Bdellovibrio bacteriovorus: one gene and its partner. The protein of the gene in region 1 binds, or shares a complex with, the protein of each later gene. Links are inferred from orthologs where the notes say so. Each region holds a gene or a part of one and is shown on either strand. Other genes may lie near its edges.

Evidence for each region.
Region 2: the proteins of AZI86_RS03605 (region 1) and uvrB are in contact, whole or in part, in a crystal structure (PDB 7EGT), measured with the Thermus thermophilus proteins. The link is inferred for Bdellovibrio bacteriovorus from one-to-one orthologs. Residues at the interface, in WP_096412145.1 of Thermus thermophilus: His654, Arg656, Phe657, Gln666, Asp668, Glu669, Lys680, Arg681, Leu682, Ser683, Lys685, Tyr686, Ala687; in WP_096411307.1 of Thermus thermophilus: Glu23, Leu25, Arg26, Asp27, Gly28, Glu29, Arg30, Phe31, Arg55, Glu326, Asp327, Phe328, Glu379, Ser382, Gln383, His398, Gly400, Arg401.

Annotation. Positions count from the first base shown.
Region 1 is NZ_LUKE01000001.1:758,077-765,864, reverse strand. Bases 3,152-6,203 are described here. They hold AZI86_RS03605 (ATP-dependent helicase), read right to left. Parts: upstream 5,805-6,203; coding sequence 3,498-5,804; downstream 3,152-3,497. Other genes in these bases: AZI86_RS03600 (hypothetical protein), read left to right, coding at 5,990-6,203; AZI86_RS03610 (hypothetical protein), read right to left, coding at 3,152-3,410. Outside these bases: AZI86_RS03625 (hypothetical protein), read right to left, coding at 1-482; AZI86_RS03620 (KamA family radical SAM protein), read left to right, coding at 716-1,993; AZI86_RS03615 (flagellin), read left to right, coding at 2,098-2,931; more of AZI86_RS03610, read right to left, coding at 2,967-3,151; more of AZI86_RS03600, read left to right, coding at 6,204-7,339; AZI86_RS03595 (hypothetical protein), read left to right, coding at 7,336-7,788. UniProt on the Escherichia coli protein: A helicase with DNA-dependent ATPase activity. Unwinds DNA duplexes with 3'-5' polarity. Translocates on single-stranded DNA with 3'-5' polarity. Initiates unwinding more efficiently from a nicked substrate than double-stranded DNA.
Region 2 is NZ_LUKE01000004.1:152,721-160,403, reverse strand. What follows is about bases 2,073-5,019. They hold uvrB (excinuclease ABC subunit UvrB), read right to left. Parts: upstream 4,611-5,019; coding sequence 2,535-4,610; downstream 2,073-2,534. Other genes in these bases: AZI86_RS15790 (penicillin acylase family protein), read left to right, coding at 4,736-5,019; uvrC (excinuclease ABC subunit UvrC), read right to left, coding at 2,073-2,548. Outside these bases: murein biosynthesis integral membrane protein MurJ, read right to left, coding at 1-631; more of uvrC, read right to left, coding at 653-2,072; more of AZI86_RS15790, read left to right, coding at 5,020-7,051; AZI86_RS15785 (hypothetical protein), read left to right, coding at 7,156-7,644; cysS (cysteine--tRNA ligase), read right to left, coding at 7,646-7,683. UniProt on the Escherichia coli protein: The UvrABC repair system catalyzes the recognition and processing of DNA lesions. A damage recognition complex composed of 2 UvrA and 2 UvrB subunits scans DNA for abnormalities.

The DNA of each region.
Region 1 (7,788 bases):
AGCTTATCAGAGTTCGATTTTTTCTTTTCGCACACATCTAAAACTTTGATATCCAAAATGCCGCTTGCGATGACTTTGTCGTCTTCTTCGCCACCAGCTTGGACTTCATCTTTTTCTGAAGGTTTTGGAACAACTGAAAGATTGTCTTTAATATGCTTCATTAAATCGACATTGAGTTTGCTGATGTCGCCGAAGTTTTTGCTAGTTAATGTAATCGCCTCTACTTTACATTCTAAGCAGAATTTTCCTTCCGCATTTCTTTTAACTAAGGCAGTGACTTGATCACCCTCACCCTTGATATACGGAATTTTAATAAGATCACCACTTTCCGTGACGATTTCGCCTTCTTTCATTTCTGAAGAAGCAAATTCCGCAGAGAAGCCTTCGCGGCTTGTCTTATCGTTGTAAGAAAAATTCAGGCCCAAGACGGCAAGCAGTGCTGCTGTCATGACCCACTTATTATTGGGGATAAAGGTTTTCATAAGTCCTCCTAGTTAATGGGCGCATCCCGGCCCTTTTTTCCTACTTAGATGTAAAGCGAAGGCCGGGCCAAACAGGGGTATTTGAAAATTCAGGGCTAACTTCGCGGATTTTTTATGAGTTCTCATGTTGAGAAAAGGCGGAGGCCAAGAGGGGCCTTGTCGAACTTCTGGTGTTTCACTCTGATATTGTTTAAAAATTCTTTAAATTCAGATACTTATGGTGTTTGGTGGGTATGAAAAGCAGAACCCCTAATAACGACGTTTTCGGTCACTTTTTAAATGCTATCTTGCCTATTGAGCGTGATTCATACATAACTCCCTCGATGAAGTTCCACTTTCTCTCTAGTTTTAAACCTGAAAATATCGATGCTGCCGATTGGAATAATTGGACCTGGCAGCTTCGCCATTCGCTTAAAACTCAAGATGACTTCTCTCAACATTTCGAATTAACCAAAGATGAGTTGTTGGCGTTCCAGCAAGGCAAAGAGCTTTTTAACGTGCGCACGACACCTTATTACGCGGGTGTTGCGAATAACTCTAAAAGCGATTCGATCCGTAAGATCTTAATGCCCCATCGCTATGAAATGGCCGAAGGACATCAGCAGATGCTGGATCCTTTGGGTGAAAAAAAGAACAATCCCGCGCCCCGAATTATCCATCGCTATTCTGATCGCGCCCTTTTTTTGATCACCGATATTTGCAGTGTTTATTGCCGTTTTTGCACGCGCAAACATTTCACGGGACAAGAGCAAGCCTTCATCCGCAATGAAGAATACGAAATGGCGATCAGCTATATTCGTAAACACACCGGTTTGCGCGAAGTGATTTTGTCTGGCGGAGATCCGTTGACGGTGAGTGACGGACAGTTAGATCGCGTCTTAAGTGATCTGCGCCGTATTGATCACATTGAAATCATTCGCATTGGTTCGCGCATGCCGGTGGTGTGCCCGATGCGGGTGACGGATGACTTGGTGAAGATCATCAAAAAAAATAAGCCGGTGTATTTGATGTCTCATTTTAATCATCCGGACGAGCTGACCTCCGAAGCCGTTGAGGCTTTAGAACGCTTGGTGGACAACGGAATCCCGGTGATGAATCAAATGGTTCTTTTAAACGGAATCAATAATCATCCAGCATTGATACAGGCCCTGAACCGAAGACTAGTGTACTTGCGCGTAAAACCTTACTATATGTTTCAGTGCGATCCTTCCATGGGCACGGATCATTTACGCACATCTATTGAAGACTCGTTAGAAATTCAAAAAGAATTGTGGGGGCATTTGTCTGGATTGGCGATGCCGAATCTTTCCGTGGATATTCCTAACGGTGGCGGCAAAACTTATTTAGTTCCGAACTTCCAAGTGTCTCAAGATGGAAGAGTGCGCAATTATGTAGGATGGGATGGCGTGGAAGCACAGTACATCAGCCCACCAGAAAATCAGATTCGTAAACCTGATGCCTCCGCTTACGAATGTGAGTGGAATGACCTAAAAAATTCGAAAAAAATTTGATTTCTCAAAGCGCTACAAGCCTTTTCAATAATTTCTAAAAATTCGTTCTTACGTCGAGTGAAGTTGGAAAGCCAATTCCCGAAATAGGTATTGAGGTTAAGACAATGGGAATGAGAATTACAACAAACATGGCCGCCATCAATGCTCAAAGAAATTTGGTCGGCTCACAACGCGCTATCAATGATTCGATGGCGAAATTAGCTTCAGGGAGTAGAATTAACAAAGCCGCAGACGATGCCGCGGGTCTTGCAATTTCAGAAGGATTGAAAGCTCAGATTCGTTCTGCCAATCAAGCACAGCGTAATGCTAATGATGGTATTTCCATGGTTCAAACAGCCGAAGGTGGTTTGAATGAAATCGGCAATATCGTGGTTCGCCTTCGTGAATTGGGCATTCAAGCCGCTTCGGACACGGTTGGTGAAAAAGAGCGCGGCATGCTCAATAAAGAAGTCGTGCAATTAAAAGAAGAAATTCAACGTATCGCCAAATCCACAACCTGGGGAACGACGAAGCTGTTGGATGGCTCTGCTCCGATGTTTGATTTCCAAGTCGGTATTGGTAATGATGCCTTTGCGGATCGTATTAGTTTTGATGCGGGTTCTCACCAAGCCACCTTAGATGCTTTAGGACTTTCGGGGATTGATTATTCAACCAAAGAAGGTGCCCAAGAGGCCTTGGCGAAGTTAGATGATGCGCAGACCTCCGTCAGCGGAACGCGTGCGTATTTAGGGGCTTTGCAAAATCGTTTGACGTCAACATCTGATAACTTAGGTGTGACATCGGAAAACTTATCGGCCGCGAACAGTCGTATTCGGGATGCTGATATTGCCGCCGTTTCCAGCGAAATGATTCGAAATAATATTTTGCAACAAGCAGGTACATCAGTTTTAGCTCAAGCCAACCAGTCTAATCAATTGGCCTTAAAACTAATCGGATAGATCTTTTTGCCCGGCTTTTTCTAGCCGGGTCTTTTTTATTGGGGCGTGTACTCAACGCTTAAAAACGCATAGTCGTTTTCCACACCTTGGCTGAAATTCAAGCGCTCGATGTCGGATTGATTTTTAAAATTTATCCAAGTGCTTCCGGATGAAAATTTGCGGGTCATGTCTTGATCGCGATCAATCACCCAATACAAGACTTCTAAAGAGTTTTTACCTAATTGAGGTTTTTCGTGTTGGCGTGCCAAAAAGTGAACCCGGAAAGTTCTTAAATATTTGGTGCCTTTGCCACACCAAACATCAAAATCGTGCATAATGGGTTCGTGCAAGTAATGAGTGCATTTTAAAGTGAACTCGCCATCAGCCGAAGAATAACTGAATTTGACTTCACTTTCATGAACTTGCTGATTTTTAGCGGCAAAAGATGTGGAAGAAGAAATAACAAATAAAACGGATAATAAAAGAGTTTTCATCTGCATACTTAAACCCTAGCAATGGGGTTTAAAGTGGGGCAGTCCAAGACGACGTGATCAAGACTTTGACCACGTCTGGTTTTCGGCAAGCGCTTAGATTTTTTCTAAGCGCGCGTATTTGACGACGAATTTTTTAACGGTGTTGTCGGTGAACATCACGCTGACCTTAAAGTTCTCACCTTCTCCTTCGGTCGCATAAACCGTGCCGGCGCCAAAGGTGGGGTGGCGCACGCGCATTCCTTTGCTAAAGCCACCGCCACTGGATGCCGGAGCATCGTCATAATCCGGAAAGCTTTGGCTTTCATCTTCATAAGACCGAGGCTTGTTGCGCGAGCCGCTGGTGGCGCCCCATTGGGGGCGTCCCCAGGTTTCATCGGAATCATAAGAGCTGGATCCGTATTTCGCCATAAAGCGGGGGGCGTCTGCCGCCGCGGTTTTAAATTCAATGTATTCTTGGGGAATCTCTTTAATAAATCGAGATTGCGGATTGAATTGTTCTTGCCCCCACACGCGGCGCATTTTTGCGTAAGTGAGCCACAGCTTCTGGCGGGCGCGAGTCATGCCGACGTAAGCTAAGCGACGTTCTTCCTGCACATCTTCTTCAGTGTCTCCATCACCAAGGCTGCGCGCGCTTGGGAAAAGATTTTCTTCTAAGCCCACCACAAAGACATACGGATATTCCAAGCCTTTAGAGATATGCAAGGTCATCATCGTGACTGAATTCTGCTCTTGGTTTAATGAATCCACGTCGCTGACCAGCGCCATTTCTTCAAGGAAACTGGTCAGCGTCCCTTCTTCACCGCGCTCCTTGGCAAATTGAACAATCGCATTGTCGAGCTCTTCTAAGTTGTCGATACGAGCCAAAGATTCCGGTGATTCATCTTTTTTAAGAGCCACAAGATATTCGGTCATGTCTAAAACAATCGGATAGAATTCCACCAAAGGATGTTTTAGCGCCAGCTCTTGAAGATTGCCCATAAGCTCCACGAACCGACGAACTTTGCCCGTGGTGCCGGCGTTAAAAACACGCTCTTCGCAGGCTTTAAGGGCTGCTTGCATCATGCTTAAATTTTGTTGAAAGGCGAACTCTTCAATTTTCTCGACCGTCGTTTTACCGATCCCGCGCGCCGGCACATTGATCACGCGCTTAAACGCGACATCATCCGCCGGATTGATTGCGAGCTTCATGTAAGAAAGCATGTCTTTGATTTCCATGCGTTCATAGAAGCGAACACCGCCAACAAGGCGATAAGGGATAGAAAGAGTTCTTAATTGTTCCTCTAAAACACGGGACTGGGCATTGGTGCGATAAAAGATGGCGTAGTCATTGTAAGACCCTTCGCCTTCATTCATCATCGTTTGAATGGTTTTGGCGACAAACTTTGCTTCATCGTATTCATTACGTTCTTCGCGAACTTGGATTTTATCCCCTGCAGGGTTTGAGGTGAATAACGTTTTATCTTTACGTTCTGAATTGTTTTTAATAACGGCGGTCGCTGCACCCACGATATTGCCCGAAGAACGATAATTTTCTTCTAACTTTACGACCTTGGCTTCGCGGAAGTCCTTTTCAAAGTCCAAAATGTTTTTAATATCCGCCCCACGCCAGCTGTAAATGGATTGGTCTTCGTCACCCACCACGCACAGGTTGCGATGAGCTTGGGCTAGCATCTGCACGATCAGATATTGAATGTGATTGGTATCTTGATACTCATCCACCATGATGTATTTGAACTTTTCTTGATACATCTGCAAAACATCCGGATACATACGGAACAGTTCATAAGTCTTTAAAAGTAAATCATCGAAATCAAGACTGTTCGCCTTTTTCATTTCTTTCTCGTACAACTTATAAACTTCAATGGTTTTAGCATCGGCAAAGTGACGAGAGTTTTTTCGCTCTTTCTCAAAAGCATCGGGATTTAGTCCCAGCATTTTAGCTCGGCTAATAGCGCCTTGAAAGTTTTTAGCCGGATACATCTTGTCGTTGATATCCAAGGCCGTCATGACTTTTTTGATCTGACTTAATTGATCGGAAGAATCGTAAATACCAAAAAAAGGTTTATAATCTAAAAGAGTTAAATGCTGTCTTAAAACTCTGACACAAAAACTGTGAAAGGTGTTAATCCAAAGCTGGGAATGCACGCGCGCGCCCATGTCGGCCAGGATCTTATAAATCCGATGTTCCATCTCTTTGGCGGCTTTATTGGTGAAGGTCACGCACAAGATTTCATCGGGGGCCGCAACACCTTGCCCGATGATGTTCGCCATCCGATGGGTCAACACCCGGGTTTTGCCTGAACCGGCGCCGGCTAAGATAAGCAAAGGCCCTTCCAAAGTTTCTACGGCGTCTTTCTGCGAAGGATTCAAATTTTTGGTAACGAAATCAAGCACATCCATCCAGGCATCCTTTGGGTCAAAAAAAGGCCACGAAAACTCGCACTGTCGAACATTTGGTGAGACTGACAAACTTTGTCTATCTCTAAGTTTTCATTGAGTTTTTCGTTATTTTCCATTACAACTATAACGCATTACGTTATCTGTATGAGAGAGCACTCCCGTTTATAGTGTGTTGAGAGGACTTTGTGAAGCGCGTTTTTAGCCGGATCACAGCAGCAATTTTGATTTCCATGTCATTGACGGCATGTGGTCCCTCGACTGAGGGTATTAAGGCTGTATCTGGTAATGTCCGGGTGATGACGGCAATGCCTTCTGAAGGCGGCAGCTATTCGATGGGGATCACGGAGCTCTTAGCCCTGGACGATCTTTCGACGTTGGCGGGTAAGTTTGTTAAGTTCTTCTTTTCGCCGCGAGTTCGTAACAATCACCTAGAAGGCATGTCTCCAAAAACTCGTTTTGTTTTAAACAGCGATGGGGTCTATGTTCCCACCGACGAAACCACCATGCAGATGGTCACTATATATGCTCATATGCAAAAACTTGCGGCCTTAGATGAAGAGCTTGGTGCGGGAGGCGTAAACAAGTGGCCTCGCGACGTGGGTATTGCCGTTCGCGTTGCGGGGAGCACTCGTAACAATGCTTTTTACGAAGGAAAAACGGACTCCATTTTGGTGGTTCCTTACACTGGCAAAGAGCTTCCGCTGGCTGTTAACGGCGGAGTCTTAGCTCATGAACATTTCCATTCTTTATTTTATAAGTTGGTTATCAAAGATGCCGCGACGAATGTTCATGGCAAAGAGATTGCCGATACATTTGGTGAAGATTTTGGTCAAATCTCAGATGTTGAAGCCTCGCGCATTCAGCCGGTGGGGCCTACGCTTTCATCAAGTGAGATGAACTATTTTTATCACGTTGCAATCACCCGCGGTCTGAACGAAGGCTTGGCGGATTTCTGGGGATGGATGTACACTGGCGATCCTGATTTCATCGTGCACTCGTTACCGGGAGAAACCGGAAGAACTTTAAAGGTATCACGTAATCAGACGTTTTTATCCAGCGACGTCAGCATTCGCGGTGAACTTAATAGACGTTATAATGAAAGATCTGGTGATAAGAATTTTGATTTTACCAATCAAATCAGCGGCTATGTCTATGTTTTAGGGACGCAGTTTTCTCGCGCTATTAAGGTCTACACGGAAGTGTACGCGAAAGCTCGTGCTGTTGAACCTCTACAAGCTCGTAAAGATGTGGCGAAGGTGATCATAAAAATGCTGCCTTCTTTGCGTGAAGAGCTTTCGCAATCAGAAACAAAAATATTCACGGGACAAACTTTTGTTGAAAGTTTCGCTAAAAATACCCAATTAGCCACTCAAGAGGAGTGTCAGTATCTCGCAAATTTAATTAATGATTCCAGAAATGGTGGGTCGCGCAATGTCACTGAATGCCAAGAGAATCAAGGGCAATGGACTTTTCATGAAAAGAGAATTGAGATCGGACCAAGGGTAGATCCCGATATTAAAGGTCTCACCCAATGAGATTGATCTTTTTCTTTGCACTTTCGGTTTTGGTGTCTTTGTGTTCGTTTTTGAGCGAAGCGCGTGCTGATGTTGTGCGTGGATATCTTTTGAATTCTGAAATGCGCTATGAGCGGGCTTCCAATCAAGACATGGTCAACCGCAGTCCAATGAACTATGCCATTAGCTATCAGCGTTCTCGTTTTAGTGTGCTGCTAGAGCATGTGTATTTCACGGAGACTTCGGGGAATCCTACTTCGGCCTTTGAGCGACAGCATGCGGAATATCTTGCTTGGTTTCGTCTGCACGCTTTGGCTTGGACGTTCGGAGACAATACTCACACGGTGCAACTTTACGGTGGGCTCGCTGCGGGAGCTTATCAAGAAACGGTGACTACAGTTTTTATGGGAACATCTCGCGTTGATACTGGAAGATGGACGTTTATGACGGGGCTTTCGGGGGGCGTGGAA
Region 2 (7,683 bases), on another replicon or contig:
CTGCCAAACGCAACGCCGAGGGCAACTGAATTAAAAACTGCAAAAGACTTCCCGCCACCAGGCCCCAAGAAACCGTGATCGCTAAATTGAACTGATCTTGACGAGGTCCCCAAGCAATAAGAGTGGCAATGATCGCGACATTCCAAATAACCGGTGCCACATAAGAAAGAAAAAAGCGGCGATGCGAATTTAAAATTCCCAAACACCAAGCGGACATAACAAGAAAGCCCGTGCCTGGAAAAAGGATCTGCACTATTTGAATTGTCAGTTGCCTTTTTTCCCCTTCAAAACCGGGAGCAATCAAATCAATCATCAAAGGTGTGGCAAACACCCCCATGATGACTAAAAAACTTGTGGTCAAAAACAACAAACTGCCGACAACCGAAGCCACTCGCGCGGCATCTTCGTCATGCTTTTTTGCTAAAAGCTGAGCGTACACCGGGATGAAACTTGCCGACAAAACACCTTCACCAAAAAGATTTTGCAAAAAATTAGGGATTTTTAAAGCGGCCTTAAAAGCATCACCGGCGTCCGAGTTTCCAAAGAAATGAGCAAAGATGCGCTCACGGACAAGCCCCGCAATACGGCTTAAGAAAATTCCTAGACCCACGAGCAAGGCATGACTTTTCACTCTTTAACCCTCTAAGACTCTTTACGATTCTTCGGCAACCGTTTCGTCTTCGTCACTTTCGTTCATTTGCAGCAAGATGCGTTCTGCCAAGACTCGGTTAAAGCCTTTTAATTGCGCAATTTCTTCAGGTGCTGCCATCTTGATTTCATCAACAGACTTGAAGTGAGTCAAAAGAGTTTTCTTTCTTTTTTCACCTAAGCCTATCACATAATCAAGTTCACTCTCTAAACTGGTATTTTCACGCAGTTTACGGTGATAAGTGATGGCAAAACGATGGGCCTCATCCCGAATGCCGCTTAAGATATATAATGCTTCGGCATTGTGCTTAAAGATCACCGGATTCGCCCTTCCCGGCAGGAAGAATCTTTCTTCCGTGCTTTCCACAATCGCTTTTTGGAAATCACTTTCGGTGCGTGCTTTGGCTAACCCGACCACTGGGATATCTTGACGACCGATTTCTTTTAAAATTTTCATGGCCTGGGACAATTGTCCCTTACCACCATCGATCACCACTAACTGCGGATCTTCGTATTCGGTGTGCTTAAACCTTCGACTTAGAACCTCATACATCGAGGCAAAGTCATCAATTCCCGTCACGGTTTTAATTTTATAACGACGATAGTGTTCTTTGGCGGGCACGCCGTCTTCAAAAACCACTTGCGAAGCAACGGTTTCAGCGCCTTGGAACGTGGAGATATCATAACACTCAATCCGGCGGGGAATGTCCGCCAAACCGAAGCGCTCTTTGATTTCTTCTAGGCCGCGGCGTTTTTCTTCGGATTTAGAGACATATTTCACGAAATGCGATTTCGCGTTTTCGTTTGCCATATCGACCAAGTTACGACCGCGTTCGTCCGTGGCGAATCGGACGGTCACCTTGTTGCCGGAGCGTTCATGCAGAACTTCACCCATCAATTTTGACAAATCTTGTCCGATATCTAATGGCAATAACACTTCATCCGGGATGAAGTTGTCTACGTAATATTGATTTAAGAAATCCACCAACCACTCTCGAGAGTCTTCGTTGATATCATTCGGATCAAAGTGCGGCAAATAATGCGATCGGGTCCCGATCACCCTTCCCGCGCGCACGTGGACAGTTTCAATCAAGCAACCCCGCTCATCGCCAAAAAACCCAACGGCATCTTGGTCTTTTTCCGAGGTGTCGTTGATGACCGCCTGTTTTTGCATAATAGACTTCACGGCCTCGATCGAATCGCGCAAGCGCGCGGCGACTTCAAATTTTTCTTCTTCGGCAGCTAGGCGCATTTTTTCGGTCATCGCTTTAATGACTTTACGACTTTGTCCTTTAAGGAAAAGTTTTGCGCCTTCCACCTCAAGTTTATAGTCTTCTTGCGAGATATAACTGACACACGGGGCCGTGCAACGCCCGATCTGATAAGTCATGCACGGACGCTGGCGCGTATTAAACATCGTATCGTTGCAGTCGCGAATTTTGAAAGTTCTATTTAAAAACTTAATCGTCCCGTGAACCGCAAAGCCTGACGTATAAGGACCAAAATAAAGTGACCCGTCCTTTTTCACTTTGCGAGCTAAATACAAGCGTGGGTATTCATCCCCCCAAGAAAAACGAATGTAAGGATAAGCCTTATCATCCCGCAGGCGGATGTTATATTTAGGGCGATGCTTTTTAATCAGCGAAGCCTCTAAAAGAAAGGCCTCCACTTCGGTTTTGGTCAGGATGTATTCGACTTCCATGATGTTTTGCACCAGAAGTCGAGTTTTGGGCGAGTGTCCGTTAGAATCTGAAAAGTAACTGCGAACGCGGTTGCGCAAGTTTTTTGCTTTGCCGATATAGATAATCTTATCGGCTAAGTTTTTCATGATGTACACCCCACTTTGCGTGGGGAACTCACGAACCTTGTCGCGCACCTCTTCGAACTTACTTGAGGCCATCCTTGACGACCTCCGCTGAGTCCTTTTCACCCTCTCCGCTTCTTACGGAAAGCTCTAAAATTTGCAATCGTTTGATCTCATCCCGAATCTTCGCGGCTTCTTCAAACTCTAAGTTCGCCGAATATTCTTTCATCTGAGCTCGCAGCTTATCGATTTCTTTTTGAATCTTATCCGGGGCTTCAGCAAATTTATTGCGTAAAGCCGCCTTTTTATTTTCCCCTTGAAGCACCGTCGCCGACAACGTCCCGTCAAAAACTTCGCCCAAACCTTCGCGGATTTTTTTGCGAATGGTTTGTGGTGTGATACCGTTAGCCTCATTGTATTCCATTTGAATACGACGACGACGCTCGGTTTCGCCCATGGCTTTTTCCATGCTTTCTGTGATGGTGTCCGCGTATAAAATCACCCGGCCGTTAATGTTACGGGCCGCGCGACCAATGGTTTGGATCAGCGATCTTTCGGAACGCAAGAAACCCTCTTTATCGGCATCCGTGATACCGACCAAGCTGACTTCCGGAATATCTAAACCTTCCCGCAGCAAGTTGATCCCCACTAAGACGTCAAACACCCCTAAACGCAAATCACGTAAGATTTCGGTGCGTTCCATGGTCTGCACTTCACTGTGCAGGTATTTCACTTTGATGCCCAAGTTTTCATAATATTCGGTTAAGTCTTCCGCAGAACGTTTGGTTAACGTCGTAATCAATACACGTTCTTCTTTAGCAATACGATCGCGGATTTCTTTTAAAAGATCATCAACTTGATGTTTTACCGGACGCACTTCCACAACCGGATCAATCAAGCCTGTTGGGCGAATGATCTGCTCAACAATAATACCTTCAGATTTTTGCAGCTCGTAATTTCCCGGTGTCGCGGAAACGTAAACGATCTTATCCATCATCGATTCAAACTCTTGAAAATTTAAAGGACGATTGTCTAAGGCTGATGGCAAACGGAAGCCGTGCTCCACCAAAGTCATTTTACGTGCGCGGTCCCCCCGGTACATCCCGCCAATTTGTGGAATCGTGACATGGGACTCATCCACGAAAGTGATAAACTCTTTAGGGAAATATTCTAACAAGGTCGGAGGTGGCTCCCCCGGCCCACGCCCTGTCATGTGGCGCGAATAGTTTTCAATCCCTTGGCAAAAACCCATTTGCTCCATCATCTCAATATCGTAATACGTTCTTTGCTCTAACCTTTGAGCTTCTAAGAACTTCATGTCGCGATTGAGTTCCACCAATCGTTCCCGCAGTTCCTCTTGAATGGTGCGAATGGCGCGCTTTAAGTTGTCATCACTAGTAACGTGGTGACTTCCCGGATACACGGCAATCTGATCAAGCTCTTCTAAAACCTGCCCCGTTAACGGATCAATCCACGACAGGCGTTCGATATAATCACCAAAAAATTCAACGCGAATGGCACGACTGTCTTCATAGGCCGGAAAGATTTCCACATTGTCCCCGCGCACACGCACGGTTCCACGCGAAAAGTCGACGTTATTTCGTTGATACTGAATTCGAATCAATTCGCGCAAAAGATGATCGCGTTTAACCTCGGTGTTGGCGACGATTTGAATCATCATGCCTTCATAGGCTTCCGGCGAACCCAAACCATAAATACAAGACACGGAGCTCACGATAATCACATCGCGACGATCAAATAAAGACCGGGTCGCGGAATGGCGCATGCGATCGATTTGTTCATTGATCGCCGAATCTTTTTCAATATAGGTGTCGGTGGAAGGAATGTAAGCTTCCGGTTGGTAGTAATCATAATAACTGACAAAGTATTCAACGGCGTTGTGCGGGAAAAGTTCTTTAAACTCGGCATAGAGTTGAGCCGCTAAAGTTTTATTCGGAGCCAACACCAACGCGGGCTGATTCAAACGCGCAATAGTATGCGCCATGGAAAAAGTTTTTCCTGAACCGGTCACACCTAAAAGCGTTTGGTGTTTTAAACCGGCGTCAAAATTTTCCATGATTTGTTCAATGGCTTTTGGCTGATCGCCAGAAGGTTTGAACTCGGACACTAGCTGGAAGTTTTTCTTAAAAGAAGCCATCCCTTCGAGTGTAGCACCAAAACTAAAAAGGTGCCTGGCTCTTTTTTGGGTCTATGCCGCGTCATTCTTAAGTCGGGCTCGTGGTGGGACTCCCTTTTTGAGTCCTGACATGTTTAAATTCGGCCATGAAATTAGCAAAACGCCTTAGCTTAGTTATAATTTCGGTTATTTTGATCGGTTCGATCGGGATTTATTTATTTTTACGACAATCCCTCGCGCCCATGGACGGCGAGCTTAAACTTGAAGGACTTTCGCAAAAAGTCATGGTCACTCGCGATGCCCACGGAATTCCGCATATCAAAGCCGAATCTAAGCTAGACGCCTTGCGAGCTTTGGGTTTTGTGATGGCCAGCGAGCGACTTTTTCAGATGGAATTATCTCGACGCCTGACCCAAGGTCGCCTGTCAGAAATTTTCGGCAACGTCGCCCTGCCCTCGGATAAACTTTATCGCAGTTTGATGCTTCGCCGTTCGGCCGAGCGCATTGTTCAGCACCTTAAAGACACCCATCAATTCGATGAGCAGATCTGGAAAGAGATGGAAGCTTACTTTGACGGCATCAACCAGTACGTGCGCACTCAAAAGCCGCCTTATGAATTTGCGCTTTTAGGAATGAAGCCCGAAGAGTTTGTCCCGATGGATGCGTATATCTTAGCCGGACACATGTCTTATGTTTTCGGTATCGCCTTAAAGGCCGATCCGCTCATGACCGAACTTTCTAAAAAACTATCACCGGAAAAATTCCAAGCTTTGCGTGCTGACATGTTAAACCATGACGCGAAAACAACGGCCAAAGTCAACGCCCGCGTTGAAACGGCCCTGGCGCAGATTGATTTTTTAAATTTGCCTCACTTTGAAGGGTCCAATTCTTGGTTGATCGCTCCTTTCAGGTCGGCATCAGGGAAAAGTATTTTCGCCAATGACCCTCACATTGGATTTTCCAATCCTTCTATTTGGGTGGAAGCGCATATTCAAACCCCGGAATTTGAATTGTACGGCCATTACCTGCCCCTCATTCCTTTTGCAGTCCTAGGCCACACTCGTCACCATGCTTGGGGATTTACGATGTCCGTAGTGGATGACATGGATCTTTATCACGAGACCTTAGATCTTAAAAATAAGACCGTCGTGTTTAAAGGCAAGCCGCAAGCTTATGAAGAATGGCAAGAGATTATAAAAGTAAAAAACGAGCCGGATGTCGTCTTAGATATGATTGAAACACCTCACGGTCCGGTCATGAATCACTCCCTTGAAACCAAAGATCTGAGTCTGAAATGGGCCTTTCATTCTAAAACCAATGACTTGATTCAAACCGTGCGCAACATGGCCGAAGCAAAAACGATGGCCGAATTTGAAAAGCCTTTACAGCGTGTCACTGCCCCGGGCCTGAACGTCATGTACGCGGATGCCGAAAACATTGCTTGGTGGATGATTGGCGATATTGCACTTAAGAAAAACCCAAACTCAGATCTTATTTTAGATGGTGCTAGCGGCAATGATGAATATATCAAAGTCTTGCCATGGAAAGAACATCCCCATCAGGTCAATCCCGCAAGTGGTGTCATCATCACGGCAAACTCGCGTCCTGATTCTTTTCCCGCCGGCATCAGAGGCGATTGGCAACCTGAGGACCGCTTCCAAACCATCACTAAACTTTTAGCCGAAAAACAAATCTGGTCCGCCGAAGAGTTTAAAAAAATACAAAGCTTGAACTTTAATAGCAACGCCGCTTCGATCCGCGGAATTTTATTAGAAGAACTTAAACTGAACGCCGAAGAACAAGAAGAATACAAAGACGTGATCTCAGCCTTCAAAAGCTGGGACCTGCATTCAAATATCGACTCCCAAGGGGCGGCGATCTTTCATCTTTGGTGTGCGAGCGCCATGCGCGTGATCTTAAAAGACCTCACGCAAGCCGAAAGAGACATTTATCTTATGGGCGCGGCCCCTTGGACCGCGTTTAAAAGAATTCTTTTTAATGCCGACTCTGCGTGGTTTGAAGAAATAAATCGCAGCCAAACTGTGACCCAAGCCTTTCGCGATATGATGGCACAATTCCCGCGAATTCCAGTCTGGGGAGAACTGCACACCATTGAATTTTATCACCCCCTAGGTCGTATGAAGCCCTTAGATAAAATATTTAACGTCGGCCCCTACCCGGCCCCGGGGGCGTATAACGAAATTAATAACAACAAATATTGGTCTTTTGCGGGAGCTGACTTTAAGGTCACGGCGGGCGCCTCCACGCGCCGAATTATTGACATGGCTCATCCAGAAAAAAGCTTCGGGGTGAACCCCATAGGAATTTCCGGTCACATCCTTTCCCCCTTCCGAGCAGACCAAGTCCAGCTTTTCCTTAAAGGCGAATATCGTGACCAGTTGATGGACGATAAAGACATCCAAAACGCAAAAACCCACGAACTCGTTTTGACACCATTGTAGTTCGTCAAAAGTTATCTTTGTATGATCACAGTCTTTCCCCAAAGCCTCAGGATTTTTGCGCAAGACTGTGCCACGCTTAAATGAAGCACGCGGGAGGCTCGTTTATGCTAAAACATTTTTTTTGGATCTTAGCGGCTGCGACTCTTTTAACTTCTTTCGCACAAGCTTATCCACGCATCGGAGATAAAGTTCAATGGAAGGGTTCGTTACAGTTAAAAAGCGGCGATTCTTCGCCCGTCCATATCACGAAAGAAGTTGTTAGCTATGACGAAGCCACCAAAAAATGGCGTGTGAAGTACGTGGCAAGCGTGGGTGACAAAATCACCACCGAATTTATTGAAACCGCAGACCTTTATTCCCCAGAAAAACATAAAAAAATGATCTCTGGCTGCCTTGATCAAGGCGGAAAATTAGAAGACGTAGCAACTTCTATCGGTAAATATCAAACCTGCAAATTGACCACGCAAACGGCTAGCGGCATGACCGTGGACAAATGGTGGGGAGATATCCCTTTTGGCGTTGTTAGCCGAAATACACGTGACAGTGCCGAGGTCGAAACCCCGGACTTAAATGCAATTGCCCGGGATCTTTAAATTATTTAGTGACTTCCCAATGCGTCCCCGTGGCAGAGT